Regions from separate parts of the Rhizobium sp. CG4 genome, predicted to be linked through region 1. Evidence: predicted binding sites of a transcription regulator. Region 1 holds the regulator's gene; each other region holds the start of a gene.
The links. The regulator LexA, encoded in region 1, represses DNA repair genes until DNA is damaged. The targets are predictions, from matches to a motif close to TGTTCNNNNTGTGTTCNG.
Positions count from the first base shown of each region.

Region 2: a site for LexA is predicted at 1,360-1,377, ahead of HGO37_RS19950 (ImuA family protein). Genes of this name have one in related genera too.
Region 3: a site for LexA is predicted at 2,287-2,304, ahead of HGO37_RS26030 (ImuA family protein). Genes of this name have one in related genera too.

Region 1 is NZ_JABAEG010000002.1:220,063-225,324, forward strand. It holds gene HGO37_RS06230 (ATP-binding protein) at 130-1,647, opposite strand; gene lexA (transcriptional repressor LexA) at 2,098-2,826, shown strand; gene HGO37_RS06240 (ComEC/Rec2 family competence protein) at 2,931-5,262, opposite strand, start outside.
Region 2 is NZ_JABAEG010000007.1:299,072-304,333, forward strand. It holds gene HGO37_RS19945 (Y-family DNA polymerase) at 1-626, opposite strand, end outside; gene HGO37_RS19950 (ImuA family protein) at 547-1,299, opposite strand; gene HGO37_RS19955 (FAD/NAD(P)-binding protein) at 1,879-3,561, shown strand; gene HGO37_RS19960 (MOSC domain-containing protein) at 3,605-4,369, shown strand; gene HGO37_RS19965 (alpha/beta hydrolase) at 4,416-5,210, opposite strand.
Region 3 is NZ_JABAEG010000015.1:14,123-19,384, reverse strand. It holds gene HGO37_RS26040 (error-prone DNA polymerase) at 1-30, opposite strand, end outside; gene HGO37_RS26035 (Y-family DNA polymerase) at 27-1,538, opposite strand; gene HGO37_RS26030 (ImuA family protein) at 1,459-2,226, opposite strand; gene ligD (non-homologous end-joining DNA ligase) at 2,498-3,550, shown strand; partial or broken gene HGO37_RS26020 (SOS response-associated peptidase) at 3,613-4,386, shown strand; gene HGO37_RS26015 (hypothetical protein) at 4,511-4,822, opposite strand; partial or broken gene HGO37_RS26010 (PRC-barrel domain-containing protein) at 5,088-5,262, shown strand, end outside.

The DNA of each region.
Region 1 (5,262 bases):
CGGTAACATCAGTCCATGTCTGCGATTTCAGCACGATGATTCTCGGACGTGATCCGAGAATGAACAACGGCAGATGGTCGGGACGCACCCGACCATAAGATAGAATAACGGCTTTAAAAAACAGCAGCCTTATTCGGCTGCCAGCGTCGCCTCATCATCAGCCGCATCCGCATCACCGGGTGCGGTTTTTGCATCAAGGTCCGGAAATGCCACGATACGCTTGCCGGAGAAATCGGCATGCACCACGACCAGCTCCTTCTCCTCGAAATAACCGAGCAGACGGCGTGCACGGCGTGCAGAATGCGTGCCATAGGCGCGAGCAATACGGGCATCAGATGGGCAAGGCTCCTCGCCCAGCGCGGCTTTAACCAGCATCAGGAATACGCCCTGCAGATCGTCGGAGACGTTTTTCGACAGATCGAGTGCCGTTTGCCAGCTTTCACTTGCCGCCATTTCGGCATCAACGCCGGAACGGGTAATTGCCACCTGACGGCGGAATTCCGACAGCGCCATCGGCGTGCCGGGAATGCGGCGCATGCGGGCACGCACCAGAAAGTCCTGATAGAGCACCGCATCGGTGCGATAGGCCGATTGCGGATCATCCAGAATTTCGTAGAGAACGCCTGAAATCTTCTCTTCGCGCTCTTCCGGCGTCATGTCCGAGGCGCTGCTGCGCTGCGGCTGTTCGGAGGCTGGCGTTATCGCGGCTGGTGTCGAGCGGGACAGCTCGGCCAGAATGTCTGTTGTCGGGCGCGGTGCCGGTGGCGTGCGGCGCACAGGCGCGCGCGTAAATTCTTCCGGGTCCGGCGTGAAGATCAGGTCTTCCACGTCCTGCGGCGCATCGGGCAGCGGCATCAGCTTGGGCGATGACGACCGAGCCGAGGTTTCCACAGCACCAATCACGATAGGCAGTGGGCGGCGCGACAGAGCCGGGCCAAGCGCCACGAAATTACCACGCTGCAAATCGCGGAACATTTCCGCCTGACGGCGGTCCATGCCGAGCAGGTCGGCTGCGCGTGCCATGTCGATATCAAGGAAAGTACGGCCCATCAGGAAGTTGGAGGCTTCCGCCGCCACGTTCTTGGCAAGTTTTGCCAGACGCTGCGTGGCGATAACGCCGGCCAGACCGCGCTTACGACCACGACACATCAGGTTGGTCATGGCGCCAAGCGATGCCTTGCGGGCATCTTCGGTTACTTCACCAGCCACGGACGGCGCAAACATCTGCGCTTCGTCGACCACCACCAACACCGGGTACCAGTATTCACGGTCGGCATCGAACATGCCGTTGAGGAATGCAGCTGCGGCCCGCATCTGCTGTTCGACATCAAGACCTTCAAGCGTCAGGACGCAGGATACGCGGTGTTGGCGAATACGGTTGGCAATACCGGCCAACTCACCCTCTGTGCGCTCGCCATCTACAACGATATGACCGAACTTGTCAGCCAGCGTCACGAAGTCCCCTTCAGGGTCAATAATGACCTGCTGAACCCAGGGGGCGGATTGTTCCAGAAGCCTGCGCAGCAGATGCGACTTTCCGGAACCGGAATTGCCTTGCACCAGCAGACGCGTGGCGAGCAATTCCTCAATGTCGAGTTTGGCAGCCTGCCCACCCGATAGCGTTCCCATGTCGATGCCGACCTGCAATGCCCTAAAACCTTATACTGTCAAAATTGATGTTGAATGCCGACTCCGAACGAGCAGCGAACCCTCCCCATAACAGAGATTTCAACGCAATGCTTCCTCGTGAAGGTAAAAATGCACAGGGAATATGCGCTGCCAACCCAATCTGGTGGAGAGAATCAAACGAACCGAATCACAGCGCCTTACGATATCAGATTGATAATCATGCCGGTTGGTCGGCTAACGGGCGGTGTTGCGAGCCTCAGCTTTCTGACGGATCGTTTTGTGATGAATTGACGTGAAATCGTTTAAAAAACAGCGTGATAGGCAGCGATTACACGTCTTGGCTGTTTTGAAAGAAAATTCACCGGGGCGGCGATTACGAAATATTAAAGCCTTGCGGAACACATATGGAACATATAGTGTATGTTCTGCATTTGTTTCGATTTTCATCAACGGTTGGGGTGCGACTTCATGCTCACACGCAAACAGCAGGAACTGCTTCTTTTCATTCACGAAAGAATGAAGGAATCCGGTGTTCCTCCCTCATTTGATGAGATGAAGGATGCGCTTGATCTCGCGTCCAAATCCGGCATTCACCGGTTGATCACAGCGCTTGAAGAACGTGGCTTCATTCGCCGCCTGCCAAACCGGGCACGCGCACTGGAAGTCATCAAACTTCCTGAAGCCTATTCGCCAAGCCTCAAACCACAGCGTGGCTTCTCACCAAGTGTGATCGAAGGCAGCCTTGGCAAACCAAAACCGGTTGTCGCCCCTGCTCCGACCCCCGCCCCTGTCAGCGCCAATGATGGCGGCAGCTCGGTATCGGTGCCGATGATGGGACGGATCGCGGCCGGTGTCCCGATCTCCGCCATCCAGAACAACACACATGATGTGTCCGTGCCGGCTGACATGCTGGGTTCTGGTGAACATTACGCACTGGAAGTGCGCGGTGACTCGATGATCGATGCCGGCATCTTTGACGGCGACACGGTCATCATCCGCAACGCCAAGACCGCCAACCCCGGTGATATCATCGTGGCGCTGGTCGATGATGAAGAAGCGACCTTGAAGCGTTTTCGTCGCAAGGGTGCATCGATTGCGCTTGAGGCGGCAAACCCGGCCTATGAAACCCGTATTTTTGGACCTGACCGCGTCAAGATCCAGGGCAAGCTGGTTGGCCTGATCCGCAGATACCACTAAGCGGTCATCAGCAGACCCATATCACTGCCAGGTGACGCGCCAGCGCGTCATCGCTACTGTCGCCGGAAAACACCCGACACAACTGGCCTTCAACTCACTTTAGCCTAGCGACGGTCCAGCAGTTGCGAGACATGTTCTGGCACTTCCGTTTCAAATGTCCTGCTGCGCCAGTTATAATAACGATGCATGGTCCATGGACGGTAGGAACCATAAATGGCAGCCGTCATCCTCTCGATCGGCAAATGCTGGTTTGCGGCGGTTGTTGCCTCAGTTGAAAATGTGATCTCCAGCGAACCGGTGCGCCGCAATGTCTGGGCACTGAGTAAAAAGGCGCCGGAGCGGCAGGTTTCAAATGATGTGGGACGCGTGGTGATAACCACAGAACCGATGTCGCAAGCGAGACCAAGATATCTGTTATCCAGCACGGAAATCACCACCTGCCCCTTCGCTGATCTGGCGATGCACCAGCTGTCGCGGCGGCAGGTAAAGGCATCGGTTGCATTTGTAACGGCGGCAGACATCACCTGCCTTTCAGCCTGAATGATGTGTTCGTCCAGCATCGGCCGTCGTGATCGTGGTGGCGCGGCATCAGTATTGCCAGTCGTTTTGTCATTGGCATCGTCAGGCGATGGTTCTGGGGCTGGCAGTTCCGGCAGCATGTTTGGCCGAATATATTTGTCAGGTAAGAACAAAGCCCGCGCCCATTGGTCATAGATAAAGCCGGATGGGCGTTGGCTGGTGCTGGCAACCTGATCCTTGCCAACCAGTGCCATCAGTTTCCCGTCCTCAAAAACCACCAGATCGGGATTGTCCTGTTGCCGTGACAGCACAAACAACCCAAGGACTGCCAGCAGGAACACAGCACTTACCCAGGCAAGTCGGGTGCGAAACAGTGTCAGCACCAATAGGCCAAGCGTTCCGGCGCCCAGAAACCATTGATGCTGTCGTCCGACCCCGGCATCGCCTCCCCATGAGGCGACATAGGTGGCAATATCAATTGTCATCGCCATGCCGTAACCCATGACGGTCAGAAACGGACCATCCAGCCCAAAGGGCATCAGTAACATGGCGATCAAGGCAAAGGGCATGACGATGAAAGACATCACCGGCATGGCGGCGAGATTTGCCGCCAGTCCATAGGTGGTGACACGGTGAAAATGCTCCATCGAATAGATGGCCGTGGATACCCCACCAATCAGCGAGGTCACGACAATACCGGCGCAGAAGCTGCCAAGGATGGAAGCACCCTTGAGGGCGATCGGCATATTACTTGGCCGGAAGGTTGCGCTGTCTTGTGCGGCGCGCCGCCGTGTCCAGAAACCATACGCGGCGACCAGCGCAATGGTTGCGGCAAAGGACATCTGGAAACTTGGCCCCATGACCTCTGACGGCGAAACGCAGATAATAATGATGGCGGAAATGGCAACATTTCTGAGGCTGATCGAGGGACGGTCAAACAGCACGGCGATCAGCATGATCGACATCATCAGCCAAGCCCGTTCGGCCGACACTGCAAATCCTGAAATCAGGTAGTAGGCGAGCGTCATGACAAGGGCGGCAAAGGCAGCGATCTTCTTGACCGGCCGCCTCTCGGCAAAACCCGGAAAACAGCTGAGTGCCGTGCGCAAGCCAACGAAGAATATGCCCGATGCCAGCGCCATGTTGAGGCCCGAAATGGCAACGATATGGGCAAGGCCGGACACACGCAGTGCTTCCATGGTGGTTTCTGATATCGCCCGCCGTTCATCGGTTATGATCGAGGCGGCAAAAGCGCCGGCGTCGCCGCCGATCGTGCTGCGGATGCGCTCGGCAATGGCGCTGCGCAATTGATAAAGTCCTGTATCAGTCACGCTGAGCCAGTGGCCGCGTTCCGCAATGCGGCGTTTGATCGCCTCACTCACCGCAGGCTGTGGCGCTCCATAAAAGAAACCGGTTGCACCTATGCCATTAAAATAGCCGGAAAAGGCAAAGTCATTCAGACCAGGCAAGGCCGGTCCTGAGGGTGGAGACAGGCGTGCGCGGCCGGTAACGCCCTGCCCGATTTCTATCGGTTGATGGCGACTTCTTGATAGTGCCGTGATCTTCTGCGGCGGGCGCGACAGTAGAGGGTTTTCAGTTCCGGTGACCGATATGATGTAGCGCCAGTAACCGCGCGCATCCACCTCGCGTCGCTCGACAACACCTGACACGACTGTGGTGACCGGCGTATCAATAATGACGGTATCCTGCCGCCAAGTTTGCAATTGCGCCAGCAGCATGCCTGCCAGACACAGCGCAACAAGGTTAAGCAATCCTGCCAGTTTTGCCGCGCGGTACCGCAGGGTGACCGCAAGTGTGCCGGCTAAACAAAAGCCGCCAGCAAGCAGGTAGGGTGACGGTGTCTGAAGGCTTGAAAACCAGATGATGGCACCGACTGCCAGAAAAACCGGAATACAA
Region 2 (5,262 bases), on a different contig from region 1:
GGTGCGCGAGGTGTATTGGCCAATTCACCAATTGTCTGGAAACCGAGCGTCCGCAGATCCGTGATAACAGCTGACGGCAGACGTAACAGGGCGATGGAGAGCTTTTCCACCGCACGCACAGTTTCCCCTGATGGCACTATGACCGTATCGCGATTGATGGTGCGTGCGCAGGCATGGGCGGCACCCCAGGTATCGGCCACCGCCACGCGGGCGGTCAGCTTTTTTGCCAGAAACTGGTTGGCAATCTTGGTCACCATCGGCATCTCACCACCCTGCAGGTGATCTGCCCCTTCCGTATCCATGACAATGCCATCGCGACCATCAACCGCGACGATCGGCGAATAGATGGTCAGAGCCCAAAGGGCTATGCGCTCCAAGGCAGAGGCATCGGCAGCAAGGTCAGCATCAACAAGCATGAGACCGCGAAACAGTGCCTGTGCCTTAGCTGCTGGCATGCCGACATGAACACCGGCCTTGCAGGCAGCCAGATCAGCGGCAGATACCCAGCGTTTGGACCCGCTTCTGCTGATGACTGCGATCGCCTGTTCAGGCAAAATGGAGGGATCGGCGCGACGAATGCGATCCGTCGGCAGATCCGGTAGGTAGATCGATACGACCCGTGTCATCGCACGCCCTCACGAGAAACTCAGCACACTCACCCGCTTTCACGCGCATCAATTCCAGAAACCACTGGGCACTGCCCACGCCCGGTACTGGAAGTTGTTCCGATGGCATTACACTGACGCGCCATCTGGTTGTCGAAGCGGTCGGTTGCCCGAAATCATTGGCCTCCGTCTGTCGTCGCCATCGCCTGACCGCCAGTGCCATGGTGCCTGTCCGTTCTGCAGCAAGCTGGAGGCGACGCGAGCCAACCATTGGCAGGCGTACGAGCTCGCCGACAACGGCACCCAATCCGCCAAAGGCCAACCCCTCTTCCATGTTGGCAAGCACGTCTTCTTCACGGTCGGATTCCACAAAGATCACCCGGTCCGGATGAAGGCCCACCTGCGCGAGAGCTGGAAAAAACAGATCTGGCCGCGTCAGGCACCAGACGACCGGTCCTTTGGTTCGCGCCGCAATGCCGGCTGCAAAAAGCGCAGCCGCTGCACCATCAACCGTCCCTGCCCCGCCGCCTGCAAATTCGTGCAGTGCGCCGTAGGAAAGGCCACCGCCCGGCAAAACCCGGTCAATGTCGGCGACGCCAAACGGCAAGGTTCCGGCGTTGCGCGCCGAGTTTCTTTCCAAAGAAGCGATACGCTGGCGCAGATCTGAAATCACATGCTGGCAGGCAACAGTCATCGTTCACAGCTCCCTTTGGACATGTGTTTGCAGGTCGACATAATGTCGCAAGAATTGATGTGTTCATTGTTTGTTCCAATCGTAATCATGAGTCAAGCGGCTCAAAATTTGGGAATATTATCCTTTTTGATGGAATTTAAGCGAATAGTGATAAGAATCAAATCTGTAGCGGAAACGCAATTTATTTAAAAAATTTGCCTATCTGCATCCAGATGGTGGATAGCGGGGTTGAACGACCTCGTTCAATATTCTTGAGTTTCCCCGGATGGATCGCCCTGAGCCGAGTCTACAGCTGGCACTCAAAACATCCGCCTTGGCTATCAGAAAATAGAGCTGAGTGACGGGTGACACGGGTGGAAACCTCTTCGTTTCGACCACAATAAGGGCTCGAAAGTCACGCGGCGTAACTACTGCGACTGAACGGGCACTAACTTGAGAAATCCGCGGGCTTCGACATGGTGCTGTCTAACCTAGTGAATGGCTTAGTCCGTCAACGTACACAGAGCTTGTTAGCGGAACACAATAGCGACCGTTACCATTACACACTGCCGCCGCAGTGGGCGATGTGGAGTAAATTGCATGAATACCAGAATTTGCATCATCGGTTCAGGCCCAACCGGCATTTTTACACTTAAGACGCTGGTTGCCTCTCCAGTTCCGCTGATAATTAGCGTGTTTGATGCCGAACTTGTCGCGGGCAAGGGAACACCCTACCTGCCGGGGGCAAATGATCCGGTTATGTTGTCAAATATTCCCAGCATCGAGATACCGCTGTTGATGGAAACGCTCGTAGATTGGCTTAACCGTCAGTCCGACGACTATCTGAGCACATTCAGCATAAGCCGATCATCAATAAACGATCGCGAATTTTATCCGCGCCTAGTGATCGGAGACTATTTTCACGATCAATTTCAGGCGATCCTATCTGTTGGAAAAATCAACCGCCATCGCGTTGAGGTTTATCCCGGCCATAGGGTTACCGACATCGAGCTCGGCACAACTGATATCCGTGTTAAAGTCTCCAGCTTCGACGGGGATTTTGACGCCGTGTTCGACCATGTCGTTATGGCCACGGGTCACAACTGGCCTGAAAACACTCAGGTCAAACCCGGATATTTTGCGTCGCCGTGGCCCGCTACAGAACTGCAAGAGATCGGCCATGGCAGACTTGGCATTCTTGGCACGTCGCTCAGCGGCATCGATGCACTTCTAACAGTTGCGACCTCTTGTGGTTCATTCGTTTGTGACGACGGGGGAACATTGCAGTACGTAACAAGTGCAGGACACCAGGACTTTCACGCAACAATGATGTCCCGGAAGGGCTTATTGCCCGAAGCTGACTTCTATTGCCCACTTCCCTATATAGAACCACAAATTTGTACGTATGAAGCCATCCAAAACGAAGTCAATATCGGTTCTCAGGGCCTGCTGGATCGGGTGTTTGATCTTTTCCAGCGAGAGTTGTTGGCAGCTGATCCTGACTATTCGGCTGAAATCGGTCTCAGTCACCTGTCGGTAGACACATTCGCGGACGCTTACTATGGGCGGCGTTCAGACACTGATCCATTCGTATGGGCCGCGACAAACCTTGCGGAAGCGCACCTCAATTTCGAGCTGCAGTTCACCATTCCTTGGCGATACGCCATTCTCATTACGCATGAGATTATAGAGAAAGCGATACCACACCTCGACACAACCGATCTCACGCGTTTTAACCGGTCATTCAAGGGTATTTTTATCGATCAGTACGCGACGGTTCCACATCTTTCTATTCGTCGGCTTTTGGCACTGCGTAACGCTGGCCGATTAGACATTATTAAGCTCGGATCGGACTATGACATTGAGACCGAGGGGCTCGAACGCGGAGCACGAATCCGGACAGGCGATAGAGAACAACAGTTCAGCAGTTTCATCGACGCGACCGGACAAAGCAGCTTGTCTGTTCGTGAACTGCCTTTCCCCACCCTGTTAAAGCAACGCGGGATCCAGGCGGCAAACACGCCTGAGCCAGCACGTCGTTTCATGGATGGCGAAAGTGCCAACTTTAAAAAGACAGGTGGCATCGAGATCGACGAGGCGTACCGACCACGGGGAGCAACGGCACTTTCAAACCGACTTTACTGTGTGGCAATCCCATTCCTCTTGCACAAGCGTCCCTTCGTTCAGGGCATCACAAGTGCTGCTGAACTGGGAAAGACGGCAGCAAACGCCATATTGGCGGACATTGCGGTGGATCAGCCGCCCGTACTTCGCATGGCATAACAGAGGCTGTGGAACAGCTGAATTCGTCAAGCGTTGGCTGATAATGAAAAAAATCGGAATAGTAAAAGAGATTTGGCGCTACCCGGTCAGTTCACTGGGCGGAGAGCGGTGTCGTCGGGCGCAGGTGAATGGCTCAGGGATTTGCGGCGACCGTCAGTATGCTCTATTCGATGCTTTCTCAGGGGCAGTGGCTGCGCCCGAGAAGGACAGCCGGTGGCGACCTGCCTTGTTCTTGAGCAGCCGCATCTGTGATAATGACATTACGCAGATTTGCTTTCCCGACGGGCGTCGGATGGACGTCAATGAACGAGGGTTGCTGCCATACCTGAGGGATCATTTCGGATTTGACGTGGCTGTAGGCCAGTATGGTGAACCAACCGCCCAAAATGTTTCGCTCCCACAGGTGAGTAATCGATATGATCTGGCACCCCTCCACCTGCTGACCACTGCCTCGCTTTGTGAGATTGTAAAAACAGCTCCAGAAAGTGCTAAGGATCCGCGGCGCTTTCGGCCAAATATTTTGATAGAAACGGATTGTGAAGCAAGCTTTGCAGAGACAGATTGGCTCGGCGCGAAGTTGAGTATTGGTCCCACCACATTGAATGTCTCAGAGCCCACGAAACGTTGTGGAATGACCTTCATTGGTCAGCCCGGTCTTGAGGAAGAACCAGAAATATTGCGAAATATCGTCCGAAAAAATCGCAGGACACTCGGTGTCTACTGCGACGTGATGATCTCAGGATCGATCGAGTTGGGAGCAGCAGTCAACCTGCAAATTCAGTCGCTGAACGAAAGGCCGATCAACTGAGCTCAACTCATTGCCATAACCGATGTTCATCGGCTTTGTTGTCGGGTTAGCGATTGAAATAGTTCTGGAGAAATATAGACGCCTTCTGCGCTCCGGATGAGGAGATCGTGTGACCAACATCTGGAAGCAATGTCACTGTCACATCAAACCCAGCAGCCTTCAATTGCGTGCCGGCAGCCACCGAGGCAGCCGACGGAATAGTCTTGTCTGCGCGACCATGGATCAACAGAACGCGTGCGTCATTACTGGCAGAGATCGCCAATGGCAGCATGCCGGCAAAACTAACGACGGCGCCTACTTTCCATCTCCCATTGGCGACTGCGTCCAAAGCCATGATTGCGCCTTGCGACACACCCACGAAAGCAACGTTACGCAAGTTACCTTCGAAACCTTCTCGTCTCACGATCTCAGATACCAGTTCGTCAAAAGCACGTCGCGCTCCCTGGATGCGATCGGGACGCATAACTTGGTCATCCACTACGAACCACTGCCTCCCACCCGATCTGTGAGCGAAAGGCGCATCGGGATACACGAAGCTCGTATTCGCCAAGGTCTTTTCCCACGATTTTCCGATCGTGGTAAACTGAGTCCCCCCTCCTCTGATGCCGTGGAAAAAGATAACCAAGTGTCGGCTTTTCTGCGCGTTGGCCGGTCTTTGAGCGATCTGTGCAGTGAACAGCTCATGGGTTCGAAAAGCGGTTGGCTGGGCAACTTGACCCTGGACTGCAACTCGTCCGGGACGCTCCAACGCGCTTGCGTTGGATGAACCCACCACCAAGAAAACGACTGAAAAGATCATGCAAGTGACGAAGGTGAATACGGCGAGTTGTGATGACATCATAAGGGGCCCAGTGGAATTATCGAAACCAGTCTGACTTGCCTTTGTTCCCCTG
Region 3 (5,262 bases), on a different contig from region 1:
CGTGGTGACCTGAAGCTCTGCGTATCTCATGCGAATATTCCATGTACGAACCACCGGTGGTTTCCGGTCTCGGGATCGACGCCGTCGCCGGATCGGAACACCCACAGGCGCTCACCGCTCTCGTCTTCGACAACAAAGTAATCGCGCACCGCGTCCATTTCGCTGTCGCGCTGCCACCATTCACCGAATATGCGCTCAGGCCCGTCTGCCCGCTTCACCTTGCGGCGCTTGCCGCGCCAGGTGACGGAAACCGGCGGATGGTCCGGCATCAGGGCAATAACCTCGATCAGTTCAGGTCGCACAAGCAACCTGACCGGCCGTCGCCAGTGATGAACCCACGACACTGCGACAGGATCGGCCGCCGCGCTAATACGCTGGACCGAACGCTCGGGGACATCTGAAGCCACAGGAGCCACGCGAAAAACCCTGTGGCCGCGGTTGCCATAGATATCGATCAGCGGCGAAACGTCGGTGACCTCTTCTTCCACCAGACCCGATGATTTCTGCATCTCTTCAAGCGGCTCGGCCATGATGGCGACCAGTGTCAGTTTCTCGATGCCGAAACCCGGTTCGATCTTTTCCGTGCGATCGCGAAAGAGCTTGGTCAACCAGGCAACATCGCGAGCCGGTTTGACCGTGCCAGCGCGGATCGCCTGCCGGGTGCCATCGACTTTGTCGACGATCAGGTCGGCGCGTCTTACACCGAGCCCCTTTTTCTGAAGCTCGTGGATCAATTCGATAACGAGCCGACCGACATATTTGTCGATCGTCTCGGCAGCACCAATTGGTTCGGCAAACGCGCGGCTGACCTCGATCAAGTCTACGGATCGGATCGGATCGATCGGCTCGGAGGCCCGTCCGAACATCTGATCAAGGCGGCGACCGATTTCCGGACCAAAGCGAAGGGTTAGTGGTGCGCGCGCAGTGTTTGCCAACTCGCCAATGGACTGGAATCCAAGCGTATGGAGGTCACTGACAATCTTCAGCGGCAGGCGCAGTAGCGATATCGGCAGTTTTTCGACAGCACGCACGGTCTCTCCGATCGGCACGATAACGGTTTCCCGGCTGATGGCACGCGCGCAGGCATGCGCGGCACCCCAGCTATCGGCGACGGCCACGCGGGCCGTCAGCTTTTTTGCGATGAACTGGTTTGCGATCTTCGTCACCATCGGCAGTTCACCACCCTGCAAGTGATCAGCACCCTCGGTATCCATGACAATCCCGTCCACTCCGTCGACAGCAACGATCGGGGAATAGAGCGTCAGGGCCCAAAGCGTGATCCGCTCCAGCGCCGCAGCATCCATACGAGGATCTGCGTCGACCATCATCAGGCCGCGAAACAGCGCCTGCGCTTTGGCCGCCGGCATTCCGACACGAACCCCTGCTTTTCTTGCAGCCGTGTCAGCCGCCGACACCCATCGTTTCGATCCGCTTCGGGCGATCACGGCGATGGCCTGTTCAGGCGGAATAGCCGGATCGTCGCGGCGAATGCGATCGGTCGGCAGATCGGGTAGATAGATCGAGACGACCCTTGTCATCACACGCCCTCACGAGAAACTCAGCACACTCACCCGCTTTCACGCGCATCAACTCCACAAACCAACGCGGCCTTCCAACGCCTGGAACCGGTAGCTCATCGGAGGGCATCACGCTCACCCTCCACCGGGTGGTCGAGGCCGTCGGCTGCCCGAAGTCACTCGCTTCGGTCTGTCGCCTCCAACGGCGAACGGCCAGTGCCATCGTGCCTGTGCGCTCGGCCGCAAGCTGCAGCCGGCGCGAGCCGACCATTGGCAAACGGACGAGCTCACCGACGACGGCGCCGAGACCTCCGAAAGAAAGCCCCTCCTCCATATTGGCAAGCACGTCCTCTTCCCTGTCGGACTCGACAAAGATCACCCGATCGGCATGCAGGCCGACCTGCGCGAGCGCCGGGAAAAACAGATCCGGTCGTGTCAGACACCAGACGATCGGTCCCTTCGTTCGTGCTGCTATGCCAGCCACAAAAAGAGCAGCGGCCGCACCATCGATAGTGCCAGCTCCACCTCCGGCAAACTCGTGAAGCGCACCGTGGGCGAGACCCCCGCCCGGCAGAGCGGCATCCATTTCAGGCACGCCGAAAGCCAGACAACCGGATTTTTTCAGTGTCGTGGTTTCGAGCGACGCGATACGCTCACGCAGATCAGCAATCACACCGTCTGACACCCTTGGGGCGCGTGCAGCAGTCATTGTTCACGGCTCCCTTCAAGGTCGTGTTGGCAGGCCGACATCATGTCGTGCAAATGTAGATGTTCTGTTTTTGTTCCTGCGCAAGAAAAGAGTCAAGTCAGCGAATTTGCGCGAAGACTATTCCGAACATTAGAAGTTAGAGAATCTGCATGAGAATCAGCTGTGTAGCCACACAAAGAAATTTTGACCCTTCCGGCGCTGCCCGGTGGATAGCGGGGACAATATGAGGACCGTCATAATGTCCTTAAGGTTTTTCTGTTGAACTGGTGGCATGACGAAGTCTCCGAGATCCAAACCGCTCCTTGGTGATACCGAAGCAAAGATCCGCTCTAAGCCTCGCCGGAAGCGCAATCCGGCTCAGCCACAGCTGCTGTTCGATCCCATGCCGGAGCGTGTTGAGCCGACGCTTGCTCAGCTGAAGGCACATCCGCCTCAAGGACCCGAATGGTCCTGGGAGGTGAAATGGGATGGATACCGCCTTGCTGTACATATCGAGCCGCAGGGCGTGAGAATTCTGACCCGTGGCGGCCATGACTGGACACACCGTTTTCCTGCGATCGAACAGGCGGCAAGCGCGCTTGGACCAGCGACGATGATTATCGATGGTGAGGCCGTTGTCCTTGATGAAGAGGGACGCTCGGATTTCGGATTGCTGCAGCAGTCTCTCGGCGCATCGGGCAAAAGACCCGGCACGCGCGCCTCCGATGCCATCCTTTACGCCTTCGACCTGCTTTATCTCGATGGCCATGATCTGCGTGGCATCGAATACCGATCACGGCGGCATCTGCTCGAAGACACGGTGAAGGGTCAGGACGGCGCCATCCGGGTATCGGAAACCCTAGACGCCGATCCCACTATCCTGCTCGAACATGCCTGCCGCCTTGGGCTGGAAGGGATCGTTGGCAAACACCGCGATGCGCAATACCGATCCGGTCGGACCGGCGACTGGGTGAAGGTCAAATGCGTTGCGAGCGAGGCATTTTTCATCGTCGGCTATGCGCCATCGAGCGCCTCGCCGACCGGCTTCGGTTCACTGCTGCTGGGCGCGTACCGTGATGGCACGATCGTTGATGTTGGCAGCGTCGGGACAGGGGTCAGCCAAGCTGAGGCCACCAAGCTGCGCAAGATGCTGGACAAGCTGCGCTGGAAGCAGAAACAGCCGCCGGTGTCCTATACCGGAGAGGCGGATATCGTCTGGGTGCATCCGACGCTGATAGCCGAAATCGAGTTTCGTGCCTGGACGAGCGATGGCAAGCTGCGCCATGCAGCCTACAAAGGTTTGCGTGAACGGCAGGACAATGCCGACGTTTATCAGCTTGAGTAGCGGATTGCGTATGACGCGCCATGTTATCCGCCATCTGGTCTAAGCAGTGGGGATCGCGTGACGTGTGCAATCTTTATCGCATGGAAGACGGGATTGGGTCTCGCAGTGGGCGCAGGACGCCGAGCGCCTGATCAACCTGATGCCAGCCTATCAGATGAACCCCGACCAGATGGGACCGATCGTTCGCAACACCGCAGACGGGAAGAAGCAACTGGTTCATGCGCGCTGGGGATTACCCTCGCCGCGCTTCGCCCTGGAGAAGGCGGCAAAGACCAGGGCGGAAAAGCTCGCAGCAAAGGGCAAGTCCTTCGATCTTGAAGAACTGATCCGCATGGAAGCCGACCGCGGTACGACAAATGTGCGCAAACTCAGTTTTCCGCATTGGAAGCGATGGTTCGGTGTTGAGCACCGATGCATTGTGCCAGTCACCAGCTTTGCCGAACCGGATCCCGGAAGCAAAGAGGAAGGCGGAAATGTGCCGAATGCCTGGTTCGCACGCGATGAACAGAAATCGCTGATGTTCTTTGCCGGTATTCATGTGCCGCAATGGCAAAGTGTCAGAAAAGTCAGTGATGGCCTAACCACCGACGATCTCTATGGTTTTCTCACCACCGACCCGAACCAGGTGGTGAAACCGATCCATGAAAAGGCGATGCCGGTGCTCTTGCTGACACATGAGGAAACCGACATCTGGCTATGCCCGCCCTCTACCGGACGATGCGCTGTTTATTTCGTCACGCGAACCCTATGGGTCGTCAATCGTAACAAAGGAAGGCGAGACCATCGATCAACCCGGTCTGTTCCAGCACCTCGCCAGCGAAGAGCCGGCAAGGTGATTGAAGTTCCTGCAACGCGGGAAATCTGAAGATTTTCGACCTGATGTCAGTCAATCCGCGCACTGGACTCGGGTAGATAGATTGCTTCCCGTTGAACGCAGTCACAGAGCGTACGAAACCTTTCTCAATCTGAGAGAGGCTCGAACCTGAGTACAAAATCAATGACCTTCGCCGATGACATTTCGCATGGCTTCAACACCATAGCGTCAGTCGAAAGCCTGTAGAGGTTGAAGCTGACGATTTCCGTTCCGCCACGCTCCTCGCCGTAAAGCCAGATCCTCTTGCCATCCGGCGATCGTTTGGTTGTTAAGGACCATGGCCGACCGGCAAAACGACCGCTGACGTAGCCGTTCGGAAGTCTGGAAAGTGCATGTTCGAAGCAGGTGGTCAGTGGTGGCGTTATATCCGGTGACCTCCCGGTCATGGCGCAAGGCATTCGTCACAGATACCGCAGCCATCATCGTCCATGCCGGACTTGCTCCTAACCTTCCGGCAACATGGACATGTCACCGTATCAGTTCCTGCGGGGATTTTGCGCGCAGGCGGCAGGATCTCGACGATGCATTCCGACAGCACATCAACGTTGCGTCGTTCCATTGCGGTGCTCCCTGTCCTTCGTGTGAGATTTCATCCAGAGATAAGGCGTCTGGACGGTTGCACAAGACAGCGGTGCATCTATTTCAGAAGGAGAGGAAACCACCATGGATCATAGCAATCACATCCGCCTCACTCCCACCGAACTCACGCCGGCTATTCTAGAAGGTGCTACCGTCTACGGTGCAGATGACCATAAGATAGGCAAGGTCGATTATGTGCATGGCGCGGGTGCCGGTAGCTAGGCGATCGTCAACGTCGGCGGGTTTCCTAGTATCGGTG